One region of the Streptomyces sp. NPDC002564 genome, then DNA from elsewhere that is predicted to be linked to it. Evidence: riboswitches for the same ligand, from Rfam matches in the RefSeq annotation. Region 1 holds a riboswitch; the other holds the start of a gene.
The links. Region 1 has a riboswitch for glycine ahead of gcvT (glycine cleavage system aminomethyltransferase GcvT). Riboswitches for the same ligand answer to the same signal wherever they lie in the genome.
Positions count from the first base shown of each region.

Region 2: another riboswitch for glycine. It lies ahead of gcvP (aminomethyl-transferring glycine dehydrogenase); the one in region 1 lies ahead of gcvT (glycine cleavage system aminomethyltransferase GcvT).

Region 1 is NZ_JBIARE010000001.1:1,223,151-1,227,765, reverse strand. Features, by position in the region: gene ACFYXE_RS05635 (enhanced serine sensitivity protein SseB C-terminal domain-containing protein) at 110-922, opposite strand; gene ACFYXE_RS05630 (enhanced serine sensitivity protein SseB) at 1,085-1,864, opposite strand; gene ACFYXE_RS05625 (AAA family ATPase) at 1,914-2,618, opposite strand; glycine riboswitch at 2,768-2,875, shown strand; gene gcvT (glycine cleavage system aminomethyltransferase GcvT) at 3,025-4,158, shown strand; gene gcvH (glycine cleavage system protein GcvH) at 4,270-4,615, shown strand, end outside.
Region 2 is NZ_JBIARE010000005.1:9,493-14,107, reverse strand. Features, by position in the region: gene gcvP (aminomethyl-transferring glycine dehydrogenase) at 17-2,905, opposite strand; glycine riboswitch at 3,099-3,198, opposite strand; gene ACFYXE_RS18815 (PRC-barrel domain-containing protein) at 3,343-3,723, shown strand; gene ACFYXE_RS18810 (DNA polymerase IV) at 3,752-4,615, opposite strand, start outside.

The DNA of each region.
Region 1 (4,615 bases):
GGCCCCACCCGCATCAGAACGGGACATCACGTGCGTTGTCGCTGTTCGCGCGGTCGTGCGCGGCCCGTCCGGGCCCGCGGACGGGGCCCGCGTGGCCGATTCGCGACGGTCAGTACTGCGCGGGGTAGCCGTATCCGCCGGCCTGGGCGGGGGCCGCCTGGGCCTCGCGGTCGTAGAAGGGGCGGGCGTTGGCGCGCAGCCACATCGCGACCGGGTCGTAGTCGTCGGACATCGCGACGGTCGAGACCGGCAGGCCCTCGGGGACGGCGGGGATGGACTGCTGCATCATCGCCCGCACCGCGTCGACCGACGGCGGCGAGGTGTCGTACACGTCCAGGCCGATGGCCAGATAGGGCGCGCCGAGCGCGGGCTGCACCCAGGCGCGGCGCAGCGAGCGCACCGCGGGGGTGCGGTGCGCGTTCTGCGTCAACAAGGCATAGAACTGCGGGATTTCGATGCTCGGCTCGGTGAGCCGGAGCGGGCCCGCGGGCAGCAGGTCCAGGCCCGTGGCGATACGGCGCAGATCCAGCCAGGGGATGCCCACGCCGCCGCCGGGCGCGTGCGGGTTGAGCCAGAGGCCGTAGTGGTCGGGGTAGAGGGTGCGGGCGGCGTCGACCCCGCGCACCACCTCGTAGCTGCGGTTCCAGCCGCTGGCGGAGAGCTCCTGGGCGGAGGTCACACAGGGGGCGTAGCCGAGGCCCTCGACCTCCATGTTGCCGTACTGGGCGTCGGGGGATCCGGCCTGGCCGTGCCAGAGCAGCATCCACACCCGGTCGGCGGCGAGCGCGCGCAGCAGTGCCTCGTAGGCGTCGTAGCGCCCCGGCGTCACCTGGCGCAGCATCTGCTCGACCTGTCCCCAGGGGCTCGGACCAGCTCGTCCTGGGGAGACCCCATCGCCCGCGGCCGTGCCCGACGCACTCACCCGTAACCGCCCCTTCGCTTCGAACCCGCGTACCCCGTCGCCCGGCACGGTGTGTGCCCCGACCGGGTCATGGAACCAGCTTAAGCGGCGATCCTGGCACGGACTTGACGTACGACACCTCGGGCCCGGCGGGCCGCGTCGCGCCGGAGCGCCCCGCCCGCCTCAGGCCCCGCGGTGGTAGAAGGGCCGCACCCGGGCGCGCAGCCAGTCGCCCACCGGATCCTGCGCCACGTCGAGCAGCACGAGGTTGACCGGCCAGGGCGCGGGGACCGCGCCGAGGGCGCGCCCCAGGGCCTCCATGGGCAGCTCGCGGGCGCCGCCCTCCCAGGTGGACAGCTCGACGCCGACGAAGAGCGCCGGGTCGTCCGTCTCCACGGTCGCCAGGCAGCGGCGGGCGGTGAGCACCACGCCCGTCGCCTCGAACTCGCGGGCGGCGGCGGTCAGGAAGTCGACGGGGTCCTCCTGCCAGTCCGGCTCGAACAGACGTACCCGGCCGCCGCTGGTGGGGCCGTCCAGCTCGGTGCGGCCCGACCGGGCGAGCTCGGCGACGGCGGAGGGCGGCAGCGGGACGCCGACGGTGCCGTCCGGGTTCAGCGCGATGCCGAGCTGCGGGGGCAGGCCGCGGGCGAACTCGACGGCGGGCGCCACGGTGCGGCCCATGCGGTCGGCGGCCTCGCCCAGGGCCTGGTGGAACTGCTGCTCGGAGGTGAAGACGGGGACGTACGCCTGGCCCTCGATCTCCAGGGTCGGCAGGTCCAGGGTGCCGCTCTCGGGCCCGCCGCCGTTCGGCAGCGGGATCCATATGTGGCTGCGGCCGAGCACCTCGACGATCCGGGCGCCCGCCGTGGCGGGGCCGCCGAGGGAGGCCGCGAGGACCTCCTCTAGTTCGTTGCCCGGCCATCCGCCGTACGGATGGGCGTGTGCCTGCGCCGGAAAGTCCATGTCCAACGTCCAACCCCTGCTCGCGACCGCTCTTGCTGCGGCTCGAACCCTAACGCCGCACGGCCCGGCGATCGAAGGCGATCCCGCGCAGCGCCTGGGCCGCCGCCCGGTCGAGCAGCACCGCGGAGCCGCAGCCGCGGGGCAGGTCGCCGCGCTCGGTGGCGCCGACGAGCCGCCCGACCGTTCTGCGGTGGCGGGCGAAGGCGTACCGCGAGACGCCGCGGCCGCGGGCGAGCTGGCCCTGCAGCGCGGTGTCGGCGGGCACGTCGAGCAGCAGCAGGTGCAGGGCGGTGCCGCGCCGGGCCGCCTCGCGGGCGAGCCAGCGGCGCACCCAGGCCTGGGTGCCGCAGTCGTGCACCACGACGCCGGCGCCGGAGCGCAGGGCGCGGCGCAGGCCCGCGTAGTGCGCGAGGCGGACCAGGGGGCGGTAGACCGCGTAGGGCAGCAGGCGGGGCATCCGGCGGGCCCAGCGGTCGCGGGTGTCCTGGGAGTCGATGCGGGGGCCCGTGACGGCCTGCCGCATGAGGGTCGACTTTCCGCCGCCGGGCAGCCCGGAGACGACGACGAGGTCGCCCTCGTCGAAGGTGAGGCGGCGCGGGCTGTGACCGCGGCGGCCGCGCAGGTCGCGGACGACGGCCACGGGCAGCGGGCCGCAGCGCTCGGTGGCGGGGACGGCGGCCTGTCCGGGCAGCGCCACCCCCGAGGTCGTGGCGTAGACACTGGTCCTGCTGCGCACCGTGATCGGCCTCCCCATAGCGGTCACGTACTGCTTCCCCAGCAAGTGTAAAGAGAAGGTAATGCGGCACAAGGGCGTTCCGGGGGCACCGGACGAGTACCCGGTCACGGGTCCCCCTGGAGGGGGGCGCGTGCAATGATGTGCGCGCCAACTCCATACCGGCCGTTTGAATCCGCGCGGGAGAGTTCCCGGACCGGGCACGCACTGTGCCTCCGGGGCGCCGAAGGAGCAAGTCCCTCCCTTGAATCTCTCAGGCCCCGTACCGCGCGGGCGAGGCACATCTGAAAAGCGGGCCGCCCCGGTGGCCCCACCCAAGGTGCAAGCCGGGCGTCTCGGACATCGGGACGCTCTCGGCGAACCTCTCAGGTTCCGATGACAGATGGGGAGGATCGACCTCGCCCGTCATGCCCTGGGAGTTCCCTTCATGAGCACTGCCCCCCGTCTGACCGCCCTCGATGCCGTGCATCGTTCGCTCGGCGCGACCATGACCGACTTCGCGGGCTGGGACATGCCGCTGCGGTACGCCAGCGAGCGCGACGAGCACAACGCCGTGCGCACCAAGGCCGGCCTCTTCGACCTGTCGCACATGGGCGAGATCACGGTCACCGGCCCCGCGGCCGCGGACTTCCTGAACTTCGCGCTGGTCGGCAACATCGGCTCCGTCGGTGTCGGCCGCGCCCGCTACACGATGATCGTCGCGGAGGACGGCGGGATCCTGGACGACCTGATCGTCTACCGCCTCGGCGCGGCCGGGGCCCCCGAGTACATGGTGGTCGCCAACGCCTCGAACGCGCAGGTCGTGCTCGACGCGCTGACCGCCCGCGCCGAGGGCTTCGACGCCGAGGTCCGTGACGACCGCGACGCGTACGCCCTGCTCGCGATCCAGGGTCCCGAGTCCCCCGGCATCCTGAAGTCACTCACGGACGCGGACCTGGACGGCCTGAAGTACTACGCGGGCCTGCCCGGCACCGTCGCGGGCGTGCCCGCGCTGATCGCCCGCACCGGCTACACCGGCGAGGACGGCTTCGAGCTGTTCGTCTCCCCCGGTGACGCGGAGAAGCTGTGGGGCGCGCTCCTGGAGGCGGGCACGCCGGTCGGTCTGGTCCCGGCCGGTCTCTCCTGCCGCGACACGCTGCGCCTGGAGGCCGGCATGCCGCTGTACGGGCACGAGCTGACCGCCGAGCTGACGCCGTTCGACGCCGGGCTGGGCCGGGTGGTGAAGTTCGAGAAGACGTCGCAGTCGGAGACCTTCGTGGGCCGCGCGGCGCTCGCGGCCGCCGCCGAGCGCGCCGAGTCGGCGCCGCCGCGCAAGCTCGTCGGCCTGATCGCCGAGGGCCGCCGCGTGCCGCGCGCCGGTTTCCCGGTGGTCGCCGGCGGCAAGGTGATCGGTGAGGTCACCTCCGGCGCCCCGTCCCCGACGCTGGGCAAGCCGCTCGCGATGGCGTACGTCGACGTCGAGCACGCGGCCCCGGGCACCGAGGGCGTCGGCGTGGACATCCGCGGCACCCACGAGCCGTACGAGGTCGTGGCCCTGCCGTTCTACAAGCGCCAGAAGTGACGCTGTAGGCGACCGTCCCCGCGTGGGCGCGGCCCGACGCGCCGCAGAAGTGACCCCACGCACATCTTTCTCGTTCCGCAGCACCCACCCGCGTACAGGAGAATTCAGGTCATGAGCAACCCCCAGCAGCTGCGTTACAGCAAGGAGCACGAGTGGCTGTCGGCCGCCGAGGAAGGCGTGTCGGCCATCGGCATCACGGAGCACGCGGCCAACGCGCTCGGTGACGTCGTCTTCGTGCAGCTTCCGGAGGTCGGCGACACGGTCACCGCGGGCGAGACCTGCGGCGAGCTGGAGTCGACCAAGTCGGTCAGCGACCTGTACTCGCCGGTGACCGGCGAGGTCGTCGAGGCCAACCAGGACGTCGTGGACGACCCCTCGCTGGTCAACTCCGCCCCGTTCGAGGGTGGTTGGCTGTTCAAGGTGCGCATCGCCGAGGAGCCGGGCGACCTGCTCTCCG
Region 2 (4,615 bases), on a different contig from region 1:
CCGCCGGGCGCGGTCATCAGTCCTCGTACGCATCCAGCGGCGGGCAGGAGCAGACCAGGTTCCGGTCGCCGTACGCCTGGTCGATGCGGCGCACCGGCGGCCAGTACTTGTCCGCGGCGGAGACACCGGCCGGGAACACGGCCTCCTCACGGCTGTAGCCGTGCTTCCACTCGCCGCCCAGCACCGCGGCGGTGTGCGGCGCGTTGCGCAGCGGGTTGTCGTCGGCGGTCCACTCGCCGGCGCCGACCTTCTCGATCTCCCGGCGGATGGCGATCATCGCCTCGCAGAACCGGTCGATCTCGTTCAGGTCCTCGCTCTCCGTCGGCTCGATCATCAGCGTGCCGGCGACCGGGAACGACATGGTCGGCGCGTGGAAGCCGTAGTCGATGAGCCGCTTGGCGATGTCGTCGACGCTGACGCCCGTCGCCTTGCTGAGCGGCCGCAGGTCGATGATGCACTCGTGCGCGACGAGACCGCCGGGGCCGGTGTAGAGCACCGGGAAGTGCGGCTCGAGCCGCTTGGCGATGTAGTTGGCGGAGAGCACCGCGACCTGCGTGGCGCGCTTGAGGCCCTCGCCGCCCATGAGGCGCACGTACGACCAGGAGATCGGCAGGATGCCTGCGGAGCCCCAGGGCGCGGCGGAGATCGGACCGACACCGGTCTCGGGACCGGCCGCGGGCTGCAGCGGATGGTTGGGCAGGTACGGCGCGAGGTGCTCGCGGACACCGACCGGACCGACGCCGGGGCCGCCGCCGCCGTGCGGGATGCAGAAGGTCTTGTGCAGGTTCAGGTGCGAGACGTCGCCGCCGAAGTGGCCCGGCTTGGCGAGGCCCACCAGGGCGTTGAGGTTGGCCCCGTCCACGTACACCTGGCCGCCGGCCTCGTGCACGGACGCGCAGATGTCGGCCACGTGCTCCTCGAAGACGCCGTGCGTCGAGGGGTAGGTGATCATCAGCACGGCCAGCTCGTCGCGGTGCTTCTCGATCTTGGCGCGGAGGTCCTCGATGTCGACCTCGCCGTCCTCGGCGGTCTTCACGACGACGACCTTCATGCCGGCCATGACGGCGCTCGCGGCGTTCGTGCCGTGCGCGGACGACGGGATGAGGCAGACGGTGCGCTGCTCGTCGCCGTTGGCCCGGTGGTAGCCGCGCACCGCGAGGAGGCCCGCGAGCTCGCCCTGCGACCCGGCGTTGGGCTGCAGGGAGACCTTGTCGTAGCCGGTGACCTCGGCGAGGCGCTCCTCCAGCTCACGGATGAGCGTGAGGTAGCCCTGGGCCTGCTGGGCGGGCGCGAAGGGGTGCAGCTGGCCGAACTCGGGCCAGGTGACCGGCTCCATCTCGGTGGTCGCGTTGAGCTTCATGGTGCAGGAGCCCAGCGGGATCATGCCGCGGTCCAGCGCGTAGTCACGGTCGGAGAGCCGGCGCAGGTAGCGCAGCATGGCCGTCTCGGAGCGGTACTGGTGGAAGACCGGGTGGGCGAGGTAGTCGTCGCCGCGCAGCAGCCCTTCGGGCAGGGTGTCCGCGGTCCCGGCGTCGAGCGCCTCGATGTCGGCCTCGACGCCGAACGCGCTCCACACGGCGGTCAGCTGCTTGCGCGTGGTGGTCTCGTCGCAGGCGATCGAGACGTGGTCGGCGTCCACCGGGTGGATGTTGACGCCGCCTTCGCGGGCGGCGGAGACGAGCTGCTCCGCCCTGCCCTCGGCGCGCACGGTGAGGGTGTCGAAGTACGCGCCGTGCACGACCTCGACGCCGCCGGCGGTCAGACCCGCCGCGAGCAGCGTCGCGTACCGGTGGGTGCGCCGCGCGATGGCCTTCAGGCCCTCGGGGCCGTGGTAGACGGCGTACATTCCGGCCATGACCGCGAGCAGCACCTGTGCGGTACAGATGTTGCTGGTGGCCTTCTCGCGGCGGATGTGCTGCTCACGGGTCTGCAGCGCCAGGCGGTAGGCCTTGTTGCCGTCGGCGTCGACGGAGACGCCGACGAGCCGCCCGGGCAGGCTGCGCGCGAACTTCTCGCGGACCGCCATGTAACCGGCGTGCGGACCGCCGAAGCCCATCGGCACGCCGAAGCGCTGGGTCGTGCCGACGGCGATGTCGGCGCCCAGCTCGCCGGGCGAGGTGAGCAGCGTCAGGGCGAGCAGGTCGGCGGCGACGCTGACGACGGCGCCGATCTCGTGCGCCTGGTCGATCAGCGGCTTGATGTCGCGTACGACACCGGAGGCGCCCGGGTACTGCAGGAGCACGCCCACGACACCGCGCTCGGCGATCTCGGCGGGAATGCCCTCGCTCAGGTCGGCGACGACGATCTCGACACCGGTGGGCTCCGCGCGGGTCTGTATCACGGCGACGGTCTGCGGCAGGGTGTCCGCGTCGATGAGGAAGACGCCGTTCTTGACCTTGCCCATGCGGCGCGAGAGGGCCATGGCCTCGGCGGCCGCGGTGCCCTCGTCGAGGAGCGAGGCGCCCGAGGTGGGCAGGCCGGTCAGCTCCGCGACCATGGTCTGGAAGTTCAGCAGCGCCTCGAGGCGGCCCTGCGAGATCTCCGGCTGGTACGGCGTGTAGGCCGTGTACCAGGCGGGATTCTCCATGACGTTCCGCAGGATGACCGGCGGGGTGAACGTCCCGTAGTAACCGAGCCCGATCATGGAGTCGAGGACCTGGTTGCGGTCCGCGAGGGAGCGCAGCTCGGCCAGCACCTCCGCCTCGGTGCGCGCACCGGGCAGGTCGAGCGCCTCGGCGTTCTTGATCACATCCGGCACCGCGGCGGCCGTCAGCTCGTCGAGCGAGCCGTACCCGACCTGGGCGAGCATCTTGGCCCGAGCTTCCGCGTCGGGTCCGATGTGCCGCTGCTCGAAGGGGATGCCCTGCTCGAGCTCGGCGAGCGGGATGCGATGGGTGGCAGTCATGGCGGAGGCCTCCTGGTCTGCACGACCTGCGAGGGGTACCACGGCGCGGGTACCCGGACGGCCTCCCCCTCTGTCATCTCAACCTGAGAGCTTCACAGGGCCGCCCATGTCCCGGGGCGGATCTGCTTTCACCGTCGGTGAGGAAGGGTCCCGAACGTGCCCGCCCGACGCCCGCCCTGCTTTCCAGAGTGACCTCGTCCGTGCGGTACGGGTGCCTGAGAGATTCCGGGGAGGATTTGCTCCTTCGGCGCCTCCGGAAGTCGCTTTCCGGAGAGCTCTCCCGCACGGGGTCAGCAGCCAGTCGCCAGCCTACCAGCGAGGCCCGTGGGCCTTCCCTCGAGTGGCCGCCTGCCCCGAAGTGCTCTTTCGTAGTGACTACGACTGAATAAGGATGAGTTGCACCCGATTTCGACAAGCCTCGATCAGCTGGAGGGCCCGTGCAGACCGACATCGATCCGCGCAACCTGATCGGCCGCAAGGCGTTCGACCGGACCGGGGCCAAGATCGGGACGATCGACGAGGTCTACCTCGACGACGCCACCGGCGCCCCGGAGTGGGCGGCCATACGCACCGGCCTGTTCAGCCGCGACGCCTTCGTCCCGCTGGAGCCGAGCGAGCTGACCGAGGACGGCACCCTGCGGATCCCCTTCGACCGCGCCCTGATCAAGGACGCCCCGGACTTCGGCGTGGGCCGGCACCTCTCCCCCGAGCAGGAGCTGCAGCTCTACCACCACTACGGCCTGGACACGACGCCGCCCGGGTCCGCGCCTCCCCCGGACCAGACCTTCGGCCGGATCGCGGGCACCGAGACCCCCTGACCCCGCCCGCCACCCGCGCGAGCCCGTCTCAGCCCGGCCCCGAGCGGGCCTCAGCCGCCTCCGCCGCCCGCGCACCATCAGTCGTGGACGGACCCTTGAGCCCCGCCCGTGCCACACCCTCGCTGCGCAGCCCCACGCCGACCAGGGGCAGCGGCTCGGCGGGCGCCAGATCCACGTCGTCCGTCCGGAAGGTCCGCACCCGCCCGGGCGGGGAACCCGGCGTCTCGAAACGCACCGTGACCCGCCCCAGGCCGCTCCCCTGCACCCACCCGTGCCCGTACTCGGCATGCCGCACGTCGTGTCCGGCCGCCCACCGCCGCTCGGCCGGCGCCACGGACTCCTGGGCACCGTCCTCGGCACGCACCACGGGCTCCCCGCCCTCCGGATCGGCCTCCGCGCCCCCGCCGGCCCCGCCGTCGTCCCCGGGCACGACCTGCGCGGCGCTCTCCGCCGCCGCCACGGCCAGCGCCGCCTCGGCGGCCTGCGCCTGCGCGAAGAGGTCCTCCTGCGTGTAGTCCGCGAGACCCGTGACGCCCACGCCGAGCAGCCGCACCCCGCCCGTGGTGTCCACCGACTCGAGCAGCCGCGCGGCGGCCTCCCGCACCACCCCGGGGTCGTCCGTGGGCCCCCGGAGCGTCTCGGACCGGGTCAGCGTGGAGAAGTCGAACCGGCGGACCTTGAGCACGATCGTCCGCCCCGAGTGCCCGGCCGCCCGCAGCCGCTGCACACACCGCTCGGCGAGCCGCCCGACCTCCGTACGGACCCGCACCCGGTCGTGGATGTCCACGTCGTAGGTGTCCTCGACACTGACCGACTTCGACTCCCGCTCGGCGACCACGGGCCGCTCGTCCCGCGCGAGCGCCATCGCGTACAGCGAGCCGCCGTGGGACTT